Regions from separate parts of the Streptomyces sp. NPDC085927 genome, predicted to be linked through region 2. Evidence: riboswitches for the same ligand, from Rfam matches in the RefSeq annotation. Region 2 holds a riboswitch; each other region holds the start of a gene.
The links. A riboswitch is a leader RNA that binds a small molecule or an ion and turns the genes downstream of it on or off. The one in region 2 is predicted to bind cyclic di-AMP.

Region 1: another riboswitch for cyclic di-AMP. It lies ahead of ACIF80_RS36525 (M23 family metallopeptidase); the one in region 2 lies ahead of ACIF80_RS24005 (M23 family metallopeptidase).
Region 3: another riboswitch for cyclic di-AMP. It lies ahead of ACIF80_RS34335 (peptidoglycan DD-metalloendopeptidase family protein); the one in region 2 lies ahead of ACIF80_RS24005 (M23 family metallopeptidase).

What each region holds. Positions count from the first base shown of each region.
Region 1 covers NZ_JBITSN010000029.1:15,332-21,668, forward strand. The annotation lists gene trmB (tRNA (guanosine(46)-N7)-methyltransferase TrmB) at 1-165, shown strand, start outside; gene ACIF80_RS36520 (PrsW family intramembrane metalloprotease) at 218-1,627, shown strand; gene ACIF80_RS36525 (M23 family metallopeptidase) at 1,724-2,758, opposite strand; cyclic di-AMP (ydaO/yuaA leader) riboswitch at 2,770-2,927, opposite strand; tRNA gene ACIF80_RS36530 (tRNA-Met) at 3,295-3,368, opposite strand; gene ACIF80_RS36535 (dihydrofolate reductase family protein) at 3,434-4,567, opposite strand; gene ACIF80_RS36540 (cation:proton antiporter) at 5,064-6,337, shown strand, end outside.
Region 2 covers NZ_JBITSN010000009.1:226,570-232,906, forward strand. The annotation lists gene ACIF80_RS23995 (HPr family phosphocarrier protein) at 188-469, shown strand; gene ACIF80_RS24000 (GntR family transcriptional regulator) at 682-1,404, opposite strand; gene ACIF80_RS24005 (M23 family metallopeptidase) at 1,661-2,434, opposite strand; cyclic di-AMP (ydaO/yuaA leader) riboswitch at 2,447-2,609, opposite strand; gene ACIF80_RS24010 (M16 family metallopeptidase) at 2,866-4,254, opposite strand; gene ACIF80_RS24015 (M16 family metallopeptidase) at 4,251-5,645, opposite strand; gene ACIF80_RS24020 (DNA topoisomerase (ATP-hydrolyzing) subunit A) at 6,059-6,337, shown strand, end outside.
Region 3 covers NZ_JBITSN010000022.1:15,093-21,429, reverse strand. The annotation lists gene ACIF80_RS34350 (ATP-binding protein) at 1-222, opposite strand, end outside; gene ACIF80_RS34345 (MBL fold metallo-hydrolase) at 937-2,163, opposite strand; gene ACIF80_RS34340 (SGNH/GDSL hydrolase family protein) at 2,472-3,257, opposite strand; gene ACIF80_RS34335 (peptidoglycan DD-metalloendopeptidase family protein) at 3,563-4,528, opposite strand; cyclic di-AMP (ydaO/yuaA leader) riboswitch at 4,533-4,695, opposite strand; gene ACIF80_RS34330 (tyrosine-protein phosphatase) at 5,217-6,014, shown strand; gene ACIF80_RS34325 (DUF6126 family protein) at 6,090-6,212, opposite strand; gene ACIF80_RS34320 (helix-turn-helix domain-containing protein) at 6,209-6,337, opposite strand, start outside.

The DNA of each region.
Region 1 (6,337 bases), on a different contig from region 2:
TTCGCACCGCGCCCGGAGTTCCGGCCGCTGACCCGTTTCGAGGGGCAGGGGCTGGACAAGGGGCATGTGGTGAACGACCTGCTTTTCCGCCGCGTACACCACGACGACCGGCCCGGCCCCCGGGCCGCCGTCCGGCCCGAGGACCGGAACACCGCCGACGCCTGAGCCCACCTGGTGTTCCTGCGGGCCGCACCGCTCCCTCGTTAGGGTCAATGCTGTGGCCATCAGCCGTCCGTACCCGACACAGCCCGGCGCGGCCCCCGGCTCCACCGGGCCGGCCGACGGGCCCGCCCTGCGGCACGCGCACTGGTGGCAGCGGCCCTGGGTGCGGTACGGGGCGCTGACCGCCCTCCTCGCGCTCTCGGGTCTGGTCATCCTGGGCCTGGTCCGCGAGCAGACCGGTACGGAGGGCTTCCTGGTCGGCCTCGGCCTCGCCGTCCTGCCGGTGCCGCTGCTCGTGGCCGCGTTCCGCTGGCTGGACCGGGTCGCGCCCGGCCCGTGGCGCAACCTCGTCTTCTCGTTCGCGTGGGGTGCCGGCGCCGCCGCGCTCATGGCGATCGTCGCCAACAGCTTCGCCACGCGGTGGATAGCGACGGAGACGGCCGACCCGTCCCGCGCGGACACGCTCGGCGCGATCGTGATAGCCCCGGTCGTGGAGGAGTCCGTGAAGGCCACCGCCGTCCTGCTGGTCTTCCTGTTCCGCAGACGCGACTTCACCACGATCCTCGACGGCGTGGTGATAGCCGGGGTCACCGCCACCGGTTTCGCCTTCACCGAGAACATCCTCTACCTCGGCACCGCCTTCGGCACCGACCAGCTCACCGGCGGCAGCGGCGTCTCCTCCGTCACCGCGGCGACGTTCTTCGTCCGTGTCGTCATGTCGCCGTTCGCGCACCCGCTCTTCACGGTCCTCACCGGCATCGGCTTCGGGACGGCCGCGCTCGCCACCGGGCGGCGGCGCCCGGTGCGCTTCCTGCTCCCGCTCGGCGGCCTGCTGCTCGCGATGGGCGTGCACGCGCTGTGGAACGTCTCCTCGACCCTCGGCGAGTACGGCTTCTTCGCCGTGTACGCGGCGTTCATGGTGCCGTCGTTCGGTCTGCTGACCTGGCTGGTGGTGTGGACCCGGCAGCGCGAGCTGCGGACCGTGCGGGAGGAACTGCCCGCGTACGTCAGGGCCGGCTGGCTGACCCCGGCCCAGCCCTACGCGCTCGGCTCGATGCGGGCCCGGCGCGTCGCCCTGCGGTACGCGCGCGGGCACGGCGGCCGGGCCGCGGCCCGCGCGGTGGCGCAGTACGGGGCGTACGCGACGTCGCTGGCGTTCCTGCGGCACCGGGGGCGCCGCGGCCGTGCGGGTACGGACTTCGCCGCGCGGGAGCGCGAGCTGCTACGGGAGCTGTGGCGGCGCCGCGACACGGCCCGTCCGGCCCTGGAACACGCGGCCCGGGTCACCGCACCGCCCGCCCCGCCCTGGCCGGTGTACGGGGCGTACGGCCGGCCCGGGGCGTACGAGGAGTACGGCGCGTACGGGAGGTACGGCGCGTACGGCGCCGCGAACCCCGCGTATTTGGCGCACCCCGGGTACCCGGCGTCCGGGCCGAACCCGTACGCGTACCCGTACCACCCCTGAAACGCCGGACCGGCAGCCCTGACGTCGGGGGGGCGTCGTCAGGACTGCCGGGGCTGTGGCTGAGAGAGCGCGCGAAGACCGGCCGGGGCCGGTGTCTCAGACGGTGAGGCCCTTCGACTGCAGCCAGGCCAGCGGATCGATGCCCGAGGTGGAACCGCCCGGGTGCACCTCCAGGTGGAGGTGGGCGCCGGTGGAGTTGCCGGTGGAGCCGACCCGGCCGATCACGTCGCCGGTGGTGACCTGCTGGCCGACACTGACGCTGATGGAGGACTGGTGGGCGTACCAGACCTCGGTGCCGTCGTCGAGGGTCAGCACGGTCTTGTAGCCGTAGGAGCCGTCCCAGCCGGCGGAGGTGATCGTGCCGGTGTGGACCGCCTTGATCAGGGTGCCCGTGGGGGCGGCGAAGTCCAGACCGGTGTGCTGGCCGGAGGACCAGTAGGCGCCGGCCTGACCGAAGGTCGAAGAGAGGGTGTACGAGGAGGTCGGCAGCGCGTACTGCTTGGCCAGCTCGGCCAGACGCTCGGCCTCGGCCTTCTTCTCGGCCTCCTCCTCCGCCTTCTTCTTCGCGGCGGCGGCCTTCTCCTCCGCTTCCTTCTTCGCGGCGGCGGCCTGCTCCTTGGCCTCCTTCTCCGCCTTCGCGGCGGCTTCGGCGGCGGCCTTGTCCTCGGCCTGGCTCTGCTGCTGCTCGACCTGGGCCATGATCCGGGCGCGCAGCACCTCGCCGGCGTCGGAGGTGCTGCCCTGCTCGGTCTCGTCGGCGACCGTGCCGATGCTGCTGAGCGGGGTGGCGGAGCCCTGGGGGGTTTCCTCGTCGGAGATGAGGGAACCGACAGAGGGAAGGTCCGGCATCGAGATCGAGACCGGCGGCTTGCCGGTCTGGGCGCTGGCCATGCCGCCACCGGCGACAGCGGCTATGACACCGACGCCCAGGACGGTGGAGCTACGGGCGAGGCCTCCGCCGCGCTGCTTGCCGACGCGATGCCGGCCGCGCACGGGAGGAAGGGACTCCGCAGTGGGGTTCCACTCCTCGAAGGGGCCCTCGTCGGTGCGGATGCTGCCGTAGCCGAAGGTGTCGCTGTCGCGCTGGCTCGGCATGAAGGGGGCCTCGGGGGCAGGCCGGTTCGACGCCACGTGGGCGCACTCCTTTCCTTCCTTCTCGCCTACCGGGTTAGCTGACGGGTTCGGAGCAGGAAGGTCTCCTACGCGCGTATACCGTCCGTGTCTCCACGGGGGCATGCACGCGATTCACCCCAAGGGGTTGGTTCCCCGGTTCCCTTGCGGGATTCGGCGTGTGCGCACGGAGCCGACTCGTGTGACGGCTGGGACGACCGCGCTGCGTTATCGAACGTTAATAGACGGAGGGCTCGTATTCCAAGCCGTTCCTCTTGATCGTTAACGATTCCCGTACGGACTTAAGCATCACGACCGCCCCAAAACGGGCGAGTTGACTTCCCCTCACTCGTCACACGTGATCTGACGGTGCATCATTTGTTATGCGCAGCGGGGTGCCCCGATCACCCGGCGTGATATTGGCGGGGAAGGGCTCGGAGACCGCGTTCTCGAAACCTCCGCCGGAGGACGGGCCGGAGGGCTGGAACGGGAATGAGAACGAGAACGGGAACGACCGAGGGCCGGAACCCTTTCGGATTCCGGCCCTCGGCCTTCAGTAGCGGGGACAGGATTTGAACCTGCGACCTCTGGGTTATGAGCCCAGCGAGCTACCGAGCTGCTCCACCCCGCGTCGTTGTGTAACCAGCATACGGCATCCGCGGGGTACTCCGCACACACATGACCGCCGCCCCTCCGTCACCGGCCGGTCAGGTGGCCGTTCGGTGCCTCGGCGGCCTCCTTGTGCTCCGGCAGGACGACGACCAGGGCACCCTCCGCGGCCAGTACTCCACTGCCGTCGGCGCCCGCCACGAAGGTGTCCGGCTCCCGCCACGCGGTGACCACCCGCCGTACCCCCGCGTCCAGGATCAGCCGGGCGCAGGGCGCCGGACGGGAGGCGCGGCGGGCACAGGGTTCCAGGCTGGAGTACACGGTGGCGGTCGCGAGCCGCGGGTCCGCGGGGTCGATCTTGGCGAGGGCGGCCTCCTCGGCGTGCACCACCGGGTCGCCGCCCTCCCGGGAGTGGCCGCGCGCCAGCTCGGTGCCGTCGGCCGCCACGACCACCGCGCCCACGCTGAACGCCGTCTCCGAGGGCGGGCACCGGTCCGCCAGTTCGCAGGCGAGGGCCAGCCAGTGGTGGTCGGCGGCCACGGGGAGCGGGCCGGTGCCGGGGGCGGTGGGCTCGTAGCGCATCAGGACGACGTCGCCGATGGGACGGGTCTCCAACAGCCGCAGCCGGCCGCCCTGGTAGGCGCCGGGGCCGAAGAGGCGGACGGCGTCCGGGTCGCCGACGAAGATCGGGGCGAGGATCAGCTGGAGTTCGTCGGCGAGCCCCTGGGTGAGGAGCTGGGTGTGGATCAGGCCGCCACCCTCGACCATCAGCCGCCGGACGCCGTACGCGTCGTACAGGTGCGTCAGCAGCCGCCGCCAGTCGAGGTCGGCGCCGAGCGGCACGATGTCGGCGGCGATGCCGTGCGCGCGGGCGCGCCCGGCACCCCCGTCGGTCGTGTAGAGGACCTTCGCACCGCCGGTGTGCCAGAAGTGTGCCGCCGGGTCCAGGTCGCCCGAGCCGCTGACGGTGACCTTCAGCGGGTATGCGGGGCGGCCCTCGGCGACCCGGGCGGCACGCCGCTCCGGCGCGTTGACCAGCAGCCGGGGGTTGTCGGCGCGGATCGTGCCGGCGCCGACCAGGATCGCGTCGACCGACGCCCGTACCTCGTCGACCCGGTCGAAGTCCTCCGGGCCGGACAGCAGCAGCCGCTCGGGGCCGGTGTCGTCGAGATACCCGTCGAGCGAGACGGCGGCGGACAGCAGGACGTACGGGTGGGGCATCGACGGCGCTCCTGACGGGGACGGCGGGCTGGACTGGGCGAAGCCAGGGCCGGGCCGGGCTGGCTGGGTTGGCCTGGCCTGGGCGAAGAGAGTCTTGCACCCGGTGCGTCTCCGCGCGGAGGGAAGCCGTACGGTGTGCCACCGCCCCATGGCGCGAACCGTACGGCGCGAACCGTACGGCGCGGAAAAGCGCGGTGACTCCGCCGCATCCGGCACCGGCCCGCGATGAGGGACCTTCCCCCATGCCTCGTGGGTGTCGTCCGCCACCTCGTTTGGGTGGCGTCACGGATGGCGGGCGCCGGGGGTCGGATGTGAGCGTGGAGAAACCCCCGGGCCACGGTCCCGGGATGCACAGGCCGTAACCCCTCGGGACCCGTGGGTGTACCGGCCGCGGCCCCGTATGGCGGAGAACCCCCGCCGACACGAAGGAGCGTTCCCCACTCGGGTCAGTCGGTCATTTTCCCCTCCGTCCCCGTGCTGTGGAAGGTGGTGACCCGTGGGACATGCCGACACCCTGCTCGCCATGGGCGGCGCGTTCCTCGCCGCGGCGTTCCTGGCCCGTCTCGGCAGCCGGATCGGGCTGCCGACGATCCCGCTGTTCATGCTCGCCGGCATACTGCTCGGCCCGCACACGCCCGGCCTGGTCCTGGTCGAGGACGCGCACGACTTCTCGATGCTGTCGGCGCTCGGTCTCGTCCTGCTGCTCTTCTACCTCGGCCTGGAGTTCCACCTCGACGACCTGAGACGGGGCGGCAAACAGCTCCTCAGCGCCGGTGGCATCTACCTGGCGCTCAACGTCGGCGCGGGGCTGGGATTCGGGTTCGCCCTCGGCTGGGGAGCGCGGGAGGCCCTGGTGCTCGCCGGGGTGCTCGGCATCTCGTCCTCCGCGATCGTCACGAAGATCCTCATCGAGCTGGGCCACATCAGCCGGCCGGAGACCCGCCTCATCCTCGGTGTCACCGTCGTCGAGGACATCTTCCTCGCGCTGTACCTCGCCGCGCTGCAGCCCGTCCTCAGCGGCGCCCAGGGACTCGGGGACATGGCGCTCCAGGCGTCCAAGGCGTTCGGCTTCCTGATGGTGCTCGCCGTCGCCGCCCGCTACGGAACCCGGCTGTTCGGCCGGATCATGGCCGTACGCGACAACGAGCTGCTGGTCGTCACCTTCCTCGGAACCGCGATCTTCGTCGCGGGCGTCTCCGAGGTGCTCGGGGTCGTCGACGCCATCGGTGCGTTCATGGTCGGTCTGATCGTGGCCGGTACCCCCGCCGCGCCCCGGATCCGCACTCTGGTGCACCCCCTGCGGGACGCCTTCGCGGCGATCTTCTTCTTCGCCTTCGGGCTGGCCATCGACCCGGGGGACATCGCCTCCGTCGCCGGTCCGGTGGCCGTCGCGGTGGCGCTCACCCTCGCGATGAACCTGACCGCGGGCCTCCTGGTGGCCCGGCTGTACCGGTACGGCGTCGACATCGCGGCCGACATCGCCACCACGCTCGTCTCCCGCGGCGAGTTCGCGCTGATCCTGGCCGCCATGGCCACCGGCGCGGGGCTCGACGACCGGCTCACGCCGTTCATCGCCGGGTACGTCCTCGTCCTCGCCGTGCTCGGTCCGGTGCTCGCCAAGCAGTCCCATCTGCTCGCGCGCGCCCTGCGCGCCGTCCAGGCCCGGCTGCCCGACCGCGGCTCGTCCCGGGACACCGGAACCGACCCGGACACCGGGCCCCCACCGGGCACGGGACTCCCCCCGGACCTGGACGCGGGGCCCGACGGAAA
Region 2 (6,337 bases):
ACGGCTCGCGGACAGCGACGGCGCGAGGCAGTCTGTGGGGGCACGGACCGACCGAGGCCGCGGTCCGGCACCGCCGGGGAGCGTGAGCGGGTGCCGCTGCGAGTGCCGCTTCCGGTGCCGCTCCCCGGCGTGCTTCACGATGTGGGAAACTGGTCTAGACAACCTGAACTCCGAAGGGCAGCAACACATGGCTGAGCGCCGCGTCAACGTCGGCTGGGCCGAGGGCCTCCACGCCCGCCCCGCCTCCATCTTCGTCCGATCCGCCACGGCCACCGGCGTCCCGGTGACGATCGCCAAGGCCGGCGGCAACCCCGTCAACGCGGCTTCCATGCTGGCCGTCCTGGGCCTGGGCGCCCAGGGCGGCGAGGAGATCGTCCTCGCCTCCGACGCCGAGGGTGCCGACGCCGCCCTGGACCGGCTGGCGAAGCTGGTCTCCGAGGGCCTCGAGGAACTTCCCGAGACCGTCTGAATTGTGCGCCTAAACCGGTGCCGCTCTCGCGGATCTGGTTGCGCGCCGTCCGGGTCACTCAATTCATGGTTGCAGCGCTCTGTGATTCACAGGCACCGGACCACACCACCGAAAGGCCTGCCAGAACCGTCGGGCGGGCCTTTCTCTTTCCCTTTTTGCGCGCAGCAGGAAATGCCTCGGAATCGCGCTCCCTTTTGTATACGGCACCCGTGTTAAGAGCGCGGACCCGATGTGTTTACGGGATGTTGCGCGTTCCTCACACCCTCCGCGCGGGCCGCCCGGTCCGCACGCTCGGCCCCGGCTGCCCCGGCGGTGAAGCGCAGACGGTGGGCGGCGGCGGCGCGCCCGGTGTGCAGCGCCATGACCGTACGCGCGCGCTCGCCGTCCCCGCGCGCCACGGCGTCCACGACCGCGCCGTGCTCCGCCCAGCACTCCACCGGGTCCCTCGTCCCCCGCACCTCGTACATCCAGCCGATCTTGTGCCGGAGCCGGATCAGCGTCGACGTCAGCGCCGGACTGCCGGACGCCTGGGCGAGCGTCTCGTGGAACCAGCCGCCCAGGGAGCGCAGGTCGTCGCTGTGGCCCTGGCGGGCCCGCTCCTGGCCCAGCCGGACCAGGCCGCGCAGCACCTTCAGGTGGGCCTCGGTGCGGCGCTGCGCGGCACGGGAGGCTCCGAGCGGCTCCAGCAGCAGCCGCATCTCCAGCAGGTCGGCGGCCTCACGCTCGGTGGGTTCCGCGACGCACGCGCCCGCGTGCCGCCGGGTCACCACGAAGCCCTCGGCCTCCAGGGTGCGCAGGGCCTCCCGGACGGGGACGCGCGAGACGCCGTAGCGGCGGGCGAGGAGTTCCTCGGTGAGCCGGCCGCCACGCTCGTAGACACCCGAGACGATGTCGTCCCGGATCGCCGTGCACACCGAGTGCGCCGGAATACGCATGACCGACCTCCGAATTAATCCCCGCATAACGTCAACGGGTGACGCCCGTTCCGTGACTCTATTGCAACGCGCGGGAATTTCCGACGGTGAGCCGGGAATCATGTCTGTTTTTTGGACAACGGGCCGCCCGCCGGAAACACCGAAAGCCCCGGCCCGGAGAGCGGGCCGGGGCCATTCCGCGGAAAGCGGACACCCGCGGTGTCAGGGGATCACGCGGCCGTCGAGGTGTGCACGGAGGCCGGGGGTGCGTGCCCGGTCAGAGGTTCGCGCCGTGCGCGCGGAGGTACGCGACGGGGTCGAGGTCGGAGCCGTACTCGGCGGTGGTGCGGGCCTCGAAGTGCAGATGCGCGCCGGTGACGTTGCCGGTGGCCCCGGAGACGCCGATCTGCTGCCCCGGGGTGACCTGCTGGCCCACCGAGACACCGACGGACGACAGGTGGCCGTACTGGGTGTACGTGCCGTCGTGCATCTTGATCACGACCTGGTTGCCGTAGGCGCCGCCCCAGCCGGCCTCGACGACGGTGCCCATGCCGACCGAGAGCACGGGGGTGCCGCTCGCGGCGTGGAAGTCGACACCCGTGTGAGTGCCGGAGGACCAGACGGCGCCGCCGGACAGGTAACCGGTCGAGACGTAGGAGCCCGCGATCGGGGACACGAAGGTGTTGAGACGCTTGCGCTCGGCCTCCCGCGCGGCGCGCTCCTCGGCTTCGCGGGCCCTCTCGGCCTCTTCGGCCGCCTTCTCCCGCGCGGCTTCCTCGGCGGCCTCGCGGGCGGCGGCCTGGGCCGCCTCGCGTGCGGCCTCGTGCTGGGCGGCCGCCTGCGCGTCGACCTGGGCGGCGGCCTCGTCGCCCAGGGTGATCACGGGGGTGAGGCCGGTCTGTTCCGCGGCGGGTTCGGCGGCGAGCGCCGGAGCCGCGAAGGAGCCGATGACACCGGTGGTGGTGAGGGCCGCGACGCCCGCCGCCTTGGCGGTGCCGCGGTGCACGCGGCCGGGGCGACGGTGCTTCCCGGTGGCGCGGGTGAACGCCATGTACAGGGTGGTCCTTTCCTTCCCTCTCGCCTACCGGGTTAGCTGACGGGTTCGGAGCAGGAAGGTCTCCTACGGGCCCCCTCGCGACACGCGCGGGCGTCCGATTCACCCCAGGGACGGTTGGGTCCCCGGCTCCCCTGGCTCGCGCCGTACGGGGACTCGGCGATGACTGTCCGGTGCCGCGGCTGCGGCGCACTGCCCGACGAACAGACCGCATGACGCTAAGCGGAGCCCGTTTCAATTCCCAAACGGATCCCGACTTCTGTAGCGCATCCCACAGGGCAGACAGGCATCTCCCACCCCAATTCGGGCATGAGCGGGCCCTGGTGGCTTGCATGCCACCAGGGCCACGCGCGCATGCGCTCCGCCGGGTGCCCACGGGATCCCCGCGGACTGCCCCCTCAGCGGCGTCCCGGCCGCCGACGGGGCCTCTACTCGGCGGCCACGACGGTGACTTCGCCGATGCCGAGCGCCTCGACGGGCTCCTTGATCTTCGCCGCGTCGCCGACCAGGACGGTCACGAGGCGGTCCACCGGGAAGGCGTTCACCACTGCCGCGGTCGCCTCCACGGTGCCCGTGGCGGCGAGCCGCCGGTACAGCTCGGCCTGGTAGTCGTCGGGCAGGTGCTGCTCCACCTGGTCGGCCAGGGTGCCGGCGACGGCCGCGGCGGTCTCGTACTTGAGCGGCGCCACCCCCACCAGGTTCTGCACGGCGACGTCGCGTTCGGCGTCGGTGAGGCCCTCCGCGGCGAGGGTGCGCAGCACCGTCCACAGGTCCTGCAGGGCGGGGCCGGTGTTCGGGGTGTCGACGGAGCCGCTGATGGCGAGCAGCGACGCGCCGGTGCCGTCCGGGGCGGACCTCAGGACCTGGCCGAACGACCGTACGCCGTAGGTGTACCCCTTCTCCTCGCGCAGGACGCGGTCCAGCCGGGAGGTGAGGGTGCCGCCGAGGCAGTAGGTGCCGAGCACCTGCGCGGCCCACACACGGTCGTGCCGGTCCGCTCCGACGCGGCCGATGAGCAGCTGCGTCTGTACGGCACCGGGGCGGTCCACGATCACGACCCGGCCGGTGTCGTCGGCGACGACCGGCGGAACGGGCCGCGGCTGGGCGGCCGATCCGGTCCAGGCGCCGAGGGTGTCGCCGAGCAGCTCGTCCAGGTCGGTGCCGGTGAGGTCGCCGACGACCACCGTGGTGGCGGTCGCGGGGCGGACGTGCTTCTCGTGGAAGGCCCGTACGGCCGCCGAGTCGATGGCTGCGACCGTCTCCTCGGTGCCCTGGCGCGGGCGGGACATGCGCGACGTCGCCGGGAACAGCTCCTTGGAGAGTTCCTTGGCGGCGCGACGGGAGGGGTTGGCCAGCTCGTGCGGGATCTCGTCGAGTCGGTTGCGGACGAGGCGCTCGATCTCGCTGTCGGCGAAGGCGGGCGCCCTGAGGGCGTCGGCGAGCAGCCCGAGCCCCTTGGCGAGCCGTGAGGCCGGCACCTCGAGGCTCAGGCGGATGCCGGGGTGGTCGGCGTAGGCGTCCAGGGTGGCGCCACAGCGCTCCAGTTCGGCGGCGAACTCCTCGGCGGAGTGCTTGTCGGTGCCCTCGGAGAACGCCCGCGCGGTGATCGTGGCGACACCGTCGAGCCCAACCGGCTCGGCCTCCAGGGGCGCGTCGAGCAGCACCTCGACGGCGACGATCTGCTGGCCGGGGCGGTGGCAGCGCAGCACCGTCAAACCGTTGTCGAGGGTGGTGCGCTCGGGGGCCGGGAAGGCCCAGGGCCGGGCCTCGCCCGCCTGCGGCTGGGGGTGGAAGTCCATCGTGGCGAGCTCGGTCACTTCGCCGTCTCCTCGTTCTCGTCGGTGCCGGCGGCCGCGGCCTCTTCGGTGCCGGCGGCTGCGGCTTCTTCGGACTCCCCGGCTCCGGCGGCGACCGGCTCGTAGACGAGCACCGCGCGGTTGTCGGGACGCAGGCGGGCCCCGGCGACCTCCCGGACGTCCTCGGCGGTCACGTCGAGGATGCGTCCGACGGCGGTGAGGGCGAGCTGCGGGTCGCCGAACAGGACGGCGTACCGGCACAGCTCGTCGGCCCGGCCGGCGACGGTGCTGAGCCGGTCCAGCCACTCGCGCTCCAGCTGCGCCTGGGCGCGCTCCATCTCCTCGGCCGTGGGGCCCTCCTCGGCGAACCGGGCGAGCTCCTCGTCGATCGCGGCCTCGATGACGGGTACCTTCACGTCATTGGACGTCTTCACGTCCAGCCAGCCCAGGGAGGGCGCCCCGGACAGCCGCAGCAGGCCGAATCCGGCCGCCACGGCCGTACGGTCCCGTCGCACCAGCCGGTTGTAGAGCCGCGAGGACTCACCGCCGCCGAGGATGGTGAGCGCCAGGTCCGCCGCGTCGCTCGCGCGCGTGCCGTCCTCGGGCAGCCGGTAGGCGGCCATCAGCGCCCGCGCGGGGACCTCCTCCTCGACGAGCTCACGCAGCTCCTCGCCGATGATCTCGGGCAGCGAGCCGTCGCGGGGCTCGGGCTTGCCGTCGTGGGACGGGATGGAGCCGAAGTACTTCTCGATCCAGGCGAGCGTCTGCTCCGGGTCGATGTCACCGACGACGGAGAGCACGGCGTTGTTCGGCGCGTAGTACGTGCGGAAGAAGGCGCGGGCGTCCTCCAGGGTGGCCGCGTCCAGGTCCGCCATCGAGCCGATGGGCGTGTGGTGGTAAGGGTGGCCCTCCGGGTAGGAGAGGGCGGTCAGCTTCTCGAAAGCCGTGCCGTAGGGGACGTTGTCGTAGCGCTGGCGGCGCTCGTTCTTGACGACGTCCCGCTGGTTCTCCATGGACTCCTCGTCCAGGGCGGCCAGCAGGGAGCCCATGCGGTCGGCCTCGAGCCAGAGGGCGAGTTCCAGCTGGTGGGTCGGCATGGTCTCGAAGTAGTTGGTCCGCTCGAAGCTGGTGGTGCCGTTGAGCGAGCCTCCGGCTCCCTGGACCAGTTCGAAGTGGCCGTTGCCCTTCACCTGGCCGGACCCCTGGAACATGAGGTGCTCGAAAAGGTGAGCCAGGCCGGTGCGTCCCTTGACTTCGTGACGCGAACCGACGTCGTACCAGAGGCACACCGCCGCGACGGGGGTCAGGTGGTCCTCGGAGAGCACCACGCGCAGGCCGTTGGACAGCCGGTGCTCGGTCGCTGTCAGGCCGCCGGGGCCTGCCTGGGCGGTGGCCGTGTGACCCATGGGCATGTATGTCCCTTCGATCGCGGAGGCGGTCGTCGCATCCGCCGTTTGTGCCGGTCCTGCCACTGTATGCAAGCGTGCGGAGCACTGGTGAAGTTCCCGGACGGGACCGGGTACGCCGAGAGCGAGAACCACGGGTACGGGTGGGACGGTGCGATACGCATGGGGTTCGTGGGGCGTACGGGACCGCGCCGGGCGCGGGATCACGGGGCGTACGAGGTGCGCGCCCGGTGCCGGCGCCCCGGCCGGGCCGGTGCCCCGCCCGCGGCGCCGGCGGGAGGTGCGCGTACTCTGCCGGCACCCCGCCCCGGTCCCCGACGGAGGACGGCGGCGGGGGTCATGGTCCCGGTTGTCGGTGCGGCGGTCCACAATGGTCCGCGTCAGATACCGTCCCACGCTTCAGCAAGGAGCCGGCAGCGATGGCCCGCCGCAGCACGAAGACCCCGCCGCCCGACGACTCGTACGAGGAGCGGATCCTCGACATCGACGTCGTCGACGAGATGCAGGGCTCCTTCCTCGAGTACGCGTACTCGGTCATCTACTCCCGCGCCCTGCCGGACGCGCGTGACGGCATGAAGCCGGTGCACCGGCGCATCGTCTACCAGATGAACGAGATGGGCCTGCGTCCCGACCGCGGCTACGTGAAGTGCGCGCGCGTGGTCGGCGAGGTCATGGGCAAGCTGCACCCCCATGGCGAC
Region 3 (6,337 bases), on a different contig from region 2:
CGCGCCCGGCCGTACGCCGGTGGAGCGGGCGAGGAACAGCACGGCGGCGCTGGCGCTGAGGGCGACCGCCACGGGCGGCAGGACGGCGAGTCGCAGCAACTGGGACCGTATCTGCGCCTCGGGGTGCGTGGGGGCGGGCCGGGCGGGCGGGCGTCCGTGCCGTCCGCCCTCCCGCCGGTCGGTGCGGGAGGGCGGACCGGCGGGAGCGCGGAGATCGGGCATGGGTGTCCTCGAACTGGTCCGTCGGTCCTGGGTGCCGGGGGAACGCGTGGGGCCGCGGCCGCCGGGCGCGCGGGACCGGTTCCGTGTTCCGCGCGGCTCGTCGCCGCGCGCGGCGGGCGGACGCCCGTTGCCGGCACCGGTGCGTGCCCCGGCCGGCGGCCCGCCCGGGGCAGCCGCGGCTGCCTGCGGCCCGCCGGCCGGGCCCGAGCGGCGGGGTGTGCCACCCCGTCCTCTCCCTCGTCCGCCTTCTGCCTGCACGTACCGGTCCCCGCTCCCTGATCCGATCTGATGGGTGCGACCCCGTGGCGCGATGCGCCGGGCGACGGGTGTCGTCGTGGTGTCGCCGTACCGGTCGGGGGCGCGTCGGAAGGCCGAGGGCGTCGGCCATGCGTCGCCCGACCGACACTCACCGTAGTCACCACCGCATCACGTGCGGTGGTCAGTTGACAAACTCACACGGACAGCGTCCCGCTCTGGTATGAGGCTTCGTACGACAGACCGATAAACCCGTCACCCAGTCGTCAAAGAACAGTCATCACTCGATCCGACCTGGTCAGAGATGGTCACCGGGAAACACCGAGGGCCGGGGAGCTCCAAGCTCCCCGGCCCTCGGTCTTCCGCTCGGCCGCCCTACCGGAGGGCCCCTCGGAAGACCTCCCCGCCCTGCGTGCCCTTCGCGGACATATCACTCACCGTAGCGATCAAGGCCAAGGCTCATTCCTCCCCCACCAGGTCCAGGTCCTCGCGGGAGGAGTCCGTGACGGGGTCGGGCAGGGGCCACTTGCGGCTCGGGACGTGTCCCACACCCCGCCACCACGGTTCGGCCGGCAGCTCCCCGGCGGGCTCGAACGGCAGGCCCGGAACGGGGAAGGCGGCGGGCTGCCCGACCGCGTCGGCCGCGGCCATCGTCCACTCGCCGGGTTCCGCCCACGGGTGCGGCGCCAGGTTGAAGGTGCCCCAGTGGATCGGCAGGAAGACCCCGCCCGGCCGTCCCTGCTGGAGGTCGAGGTGGGCCTGGAGACCCTCCGCGGGGTTCATGTGGATCTCCGGCCAGGAACCGGGCCCGGGAATCGGGTCCGAGTGCCCCTTGGGCCAGAAGTCCGAGTACGCGCCGATCTGGATCATCGTCGCGTCGAAGGGGCCGTGGGTGGCGCCGATGTCCTTGAAGCCGTCGAAGTAGCCGGTGTCGCCGCTGTGGTAGACGCGGTGCTCCTCGCCCGCGACGGCCCATGAGGCCCACAGGGTGTGCTGGGTGTTGCGCAGGCCCCGGCCGCAGAAGTGGCGGGCCGGGGTGGCGGTGAGGGTGAGTCCGCCGATCCCGGTCGCCTCGTGCCAGTCCAGTTCGCGCAGCCGGTCGGCGGGCACGCCCCAGTGCTCGAGATGGGCGCCCACACCGAGCGGTACGGCGAACAGCGTGTCCGTGCCGGCGAGCGCCTTGATGGTGGGCAGGTCCAGGTGGTCGTAGTGGTCGTGCGAGATCACGACGACGTCGACCGGACCGAGCGCGGCCAGCGGCAGGGGCACCGGGTGCAGCCGCTTCGGCCCGGCGAAGGGGAACGGGGAGCAGCGCTCACCCCACACGGGGTCGAACAGCACCCTCCGCCCGTCGATCTCCGCGAGCACACTGGAGTGGCCCATCCAGGTCAGGCGCAGTCCGGAGGCAGGCGGGCGGGCCAGGTCGGCGAGGGTGGTGGCATGCACCGGCAGGGCGCCGTGCGGGGCACGGTGGGAGCGGGTGTCCTTGTCGAAGTAGGTCTTCGCCAGGTCCCGGGAGGAGCCCGGGGGCCGGAGCCGGGTGGGGCCTTCGGGGTTCTGGAACACGCCGTCCCGGTAGTGCGGGGACCTGCGGATACGCGCCATGCGCTCACCGGTGGGCTCCGCGCCGAAGGCCGCGGGCCGTAGCGCACGGAGCCCGGAGCTCTGGGAACGGGTACCGGCCACATTGCCTCCAGGTGGAGTCGGTCAGACATTCCATTATGTGCGGCCGGTCCGGCGCCGGTACGCCTCACTGGCCGGAAAGCGTCCCGGAGCCGTGCACGTGCTCCCTCACTTCTCGGCGAAGGAACAGCCGGCGGTCACCGCCTTCGCCCACGCGGGCGGGCTCCGCTGTCCGGATCCCGCCGGCCCGGGAGCGGGAGCCGGAGCGGGAGGAACTGTCCGGGCGGGCCCGCCGAACCGGGAACGCGGACGCCCCCGGCGCGGGCCGCGCCCGCACCCGCTCCCCCCGCCTCGCGCCCTCCCGCCCCTCGTCATGCCACCGAGGCGATGCGCTCCTTGATGTCGTGCGGGGACAGCGCGCCCTTCGCCGTCACGTGGTCCCCCGACGACTCTCCCCGCAGCCTGCGCCCTATCCACGGCACCAGGTACTCGCGCGCCCATTGGACATTGTCCCGCCGGACGTCGAGGCTGCCGCGGGGCGGCAGCGGGGGCCAGGTCTGCTCCGGGTCGGCCGGGACGTCCAGGCCGAGGGTCTGTCCCGCGCGGAGCGCCACGCGCGTGTGCCCCTCGGGCGACAGGTGCAGCCGGTCGGTGTCCCAGGCCCTGCGGTCCTGGATGCTCCTGAGGGACCAGAGGTCGAGCACCGGGCAGCCGTACCGGTCGGCGACGGCCCGCACATGCCCGTTGTAGGTGGCGATCTTGCCGCGCAGATGCCTGAGCACGGGCACGCCACGGGTGTCGAACCCGGTCGTCACCAGAACCGTGCCGGAGACCGCCGCGAGCGCGGCGATCGCCCGCTCGAAACGCTCGGCCACCTCGTCCGGGTCGCTGCCGGGGCGCAGGATGTCGTTGCCGCCCGCACAGAAAGAGACCAGTGCGGGGGCCAGTTCGACGGCCCGCGGAAGCTGGTCGGACACGACCTGGTCGAGCAGTTTTCCGCGCACCGCGAGATTCGCGTACCGGAAGTCGCCTTCGGGACGCCGGTCGGCGAGAAGTACCGCGAATCGGTCGGCCCAGCCGACGAATGCCCCGTTGGGGCCGGGGTCGCCGACGCCCTCGGTGAAGCTGTCCCCCACCGCCACGTACGACCCGATCACTGCCTTGCTGTCATTCTTCGAATCGTCTGCCACAACCGGACATGATTCACCTTCGAATGTGACCTACGCGACCGTAGGAAGGCATTGACGGACGGTGAGATAAGCCACTCGTAAAGCGCCGGCACATTTGGAATAGCCCTCCGGGCGGGGACGTTGACCGGCGGGCAACGTGACGCACGGAACACTCCCGGTACTCCCCGTACTCCCTTTCTGTGGGCACACCCGGCACACCGGACGCACCGAAGGCCGGACCCGGGGATCGGGGTCCGGCCTTCGGCGGCGTGTCAGGCGGGTTGCCTCGGGGGTCAGCCGATGGAGACGCCCTTGCCGCGGAGGTAGGAGACCGGGTCCAGGTCCGAGCCGTAGTTCGGCGTGGTGCGGATCTCGAAGTGCAGGTGCGGACCGGTCGAGTTGCCGGTGGAGCCCGAGAGGCCGACCTGCTGGCCGCCGCTCACGGTCTGGCCGGCCGAGACGGACAGCGAGGAGAGGTGGGCGTACTGGGCGTAGTGGCCGTCGTCCAGCTTGATGACGACCTGGTTGCCGTACGAGCCGGCCCAGCCGGCGGAGACGACGGTGCCCGCGCCCACGGCCTTCAGGGAGGTGCCGGTCGGAACGGCGAAGTCGACACCGGTGTGGTAGCCGCTGGACCACATGCTGCCGGCCACCTTGTAGGCGGTGCCGAGGCCGCCGCCGGGCACCGGCGAGCTGTAACCGGAGGTGGCCGCGGCCTGGTTCGCGGTGGCCGAGCCGGAGGAGGACTTCGGCGCGGACCGCTCGGAGGCCTCGCCGGCCGTCGACGGCTTCGCCTTGGAGGACGGAGCCGACGGAGCGGCCGAAGAGGGCGCCTCGGAAGAAGAGGACTTCTTCGGCGCACCGGTCGCGGCGGCCTTGCCGTCGACCGAGAGCTTCAGACCGGGGTGGATGAGCGACGGGTCGCCGCCCACGGCCTCGCGGTTGTCGGAGTAGAGCTGCTTCCAGCCACCGTCGACGTTCTCGGACTCGGCGATCTTCGCCAGGTAGTCGCCGCCCTTCACGATGTACGTGCGGGTCTCGCCGTTCTTGTCGCCGTCGGCCTTCACGCCGTCAGACGTCTTGCCGGCGACGGCATACGACTGGACGGCCTTTTCCGGGGCGGCCTGCGGAGTGGCGGCGTTCGCTCCGGTGGCACCGAGAAGCGGCAGGGCGAGTGCGGCGCCACCGGTTCCGGCGACGGCGATGGAGCGGGTGAAACGCAAAGCGCTGGGACGACGGTGCTTACCCTTTGCGGGCATGACGAATTCCTCTCCGGCGCCTACGAGGTGAGCTGTCGGGTGCGGACTGGAGATGCCCGGCCGCGTCGAAAACGCGGCTTAACCCCAAGCCGTTCCGGAGACCGGAACAGGCAGTCGTACCTGTGGGTCCCCCGCTCCTGCCATATACGGGTCAGAGGGTGAAGGCTCCGGACAGCGGCAGGATTAGGCGTCCGTCCGGATCGATGGCGAACGTAGGCGACCGAGACGCAAAGGGACAAGCGCGATCTTCCGAGCGAAGGCGTGTTTTCGTGATCCATTGACCTGAAAACCGTCACCCAGAGTCGCCCCGGATTTTCGACACCCCGCGAATCTCCTTGCTGAATACCGGAATTACGTGAGCATGGCGACAACACATCGTCACCTCTATGACGATGCTCACCACCCCATTCCCATCTCCCTTCCTATCGGGGCACGTTATGGCGAAACTCCTTAAACGGACAGAACGCTCTAATGGGAGAATCTCGGATGGTTCGGCCGGGCCGGGCCGCAGGTCCGGCACGGGTCCGTCCGCGCCGGCGACTCCGCACCGGGAGCTCCACCGGGAGGGCCCCGTCTCCACTCCGACGGCCCCCTCGCCAACTCATTGCCCCTGCCAGGCATGTCGTATCGTCGGGTGACACCCGCCGGCGCCGACGCGCCGGCGGCGCAGAGTGGGAGAGGGGCCCCCGTGACGCAGCAGATCCCGTCGACCGAACCCGAGCTCATCGGAGTGCGCAATTTCCGTGATGTGGGCGGTCTGCCGACCGTCGACGGCCGCCGGGTGCGGCACGGGGTGCTGTTCCGCAGTGGCCATCTCGCGCACGCCACGGAGGAGGACGCCGCCTTCCTGTCCTCCCTGGGACTGCACACCGTCTTCGACTTCCGCAACGCGGCCGACCACAAGCTGGACGGGCGGGACATCGAACTGCCCGGCGTGCGCAATGTGAATCTGCCGCTGAGCGACCCGGCCGACGGCGCCGAGTTCTGGAGGATGGTCCGCGACGGGGACCTGGACCAGCTCCGCTCGATCCTCGCCGGCGGCAAGGGGGCGGAGCGGATGATCACCTCGTACCGCATGACGGTGAGGCAACGCACCGCCGAGCACTCCCAGGTGCTGCTCTCGCTCGCCGAGGAGTGCGTGCCCGCGCTGATGCACTGCGCGGCGGGCAAGGACCGCGCGGGCCTGTCGGTGGCGGTGACACTGCTCGCGCTGGGCGTGGAGCGGGACGCGATCTTCGACGACTACCTGAAGTCCAGCGCCGCGCACCGCCGCTACAAGGTGCGCCGCAGCGGCACCTCCGCCTCGGCCTACTCCCCCGAGGTCATGGAGCTGCTCGACCCGCTGTTCGACGCCCGCGCCGAGTATCTGTCGGCCGCGCTGGAGACGATCGAGGAGACCTGGGGCGGCGTGGACCCCTACCTCGAGCAGGGGCTCGGGCTCACCCCCGGGAACCGGGAGCGGCTGCGCGAGCGCATGCTGGACTGAGTGATCCCCCGGTCGGGCACCTGCCCGACCGGGGGATCACAGGACCGCTCGGCTCCTGCCGTGTCCGTCCGGGAGTTACTGCTTCGCGCCCACCTCGAACAGCAGATAGATGAAGCCCGCGAAGAGGTGCCCCACCACCACGTAGACGAACAGCCTCACCCACAGGGCGCGGGGAAACTTCTCCTCCAGGTCTTTCATGACACATCTCCTTGGGTGGGGCCCAGGCACAGGGCGGCCGTGGGACTCTGCAGCAGGGTGTGGACGAACAGCAGCTCGACCCCGTCGGGGTCCTCGGCGGCGATACGGTGCGGGGTCAGCGAGTC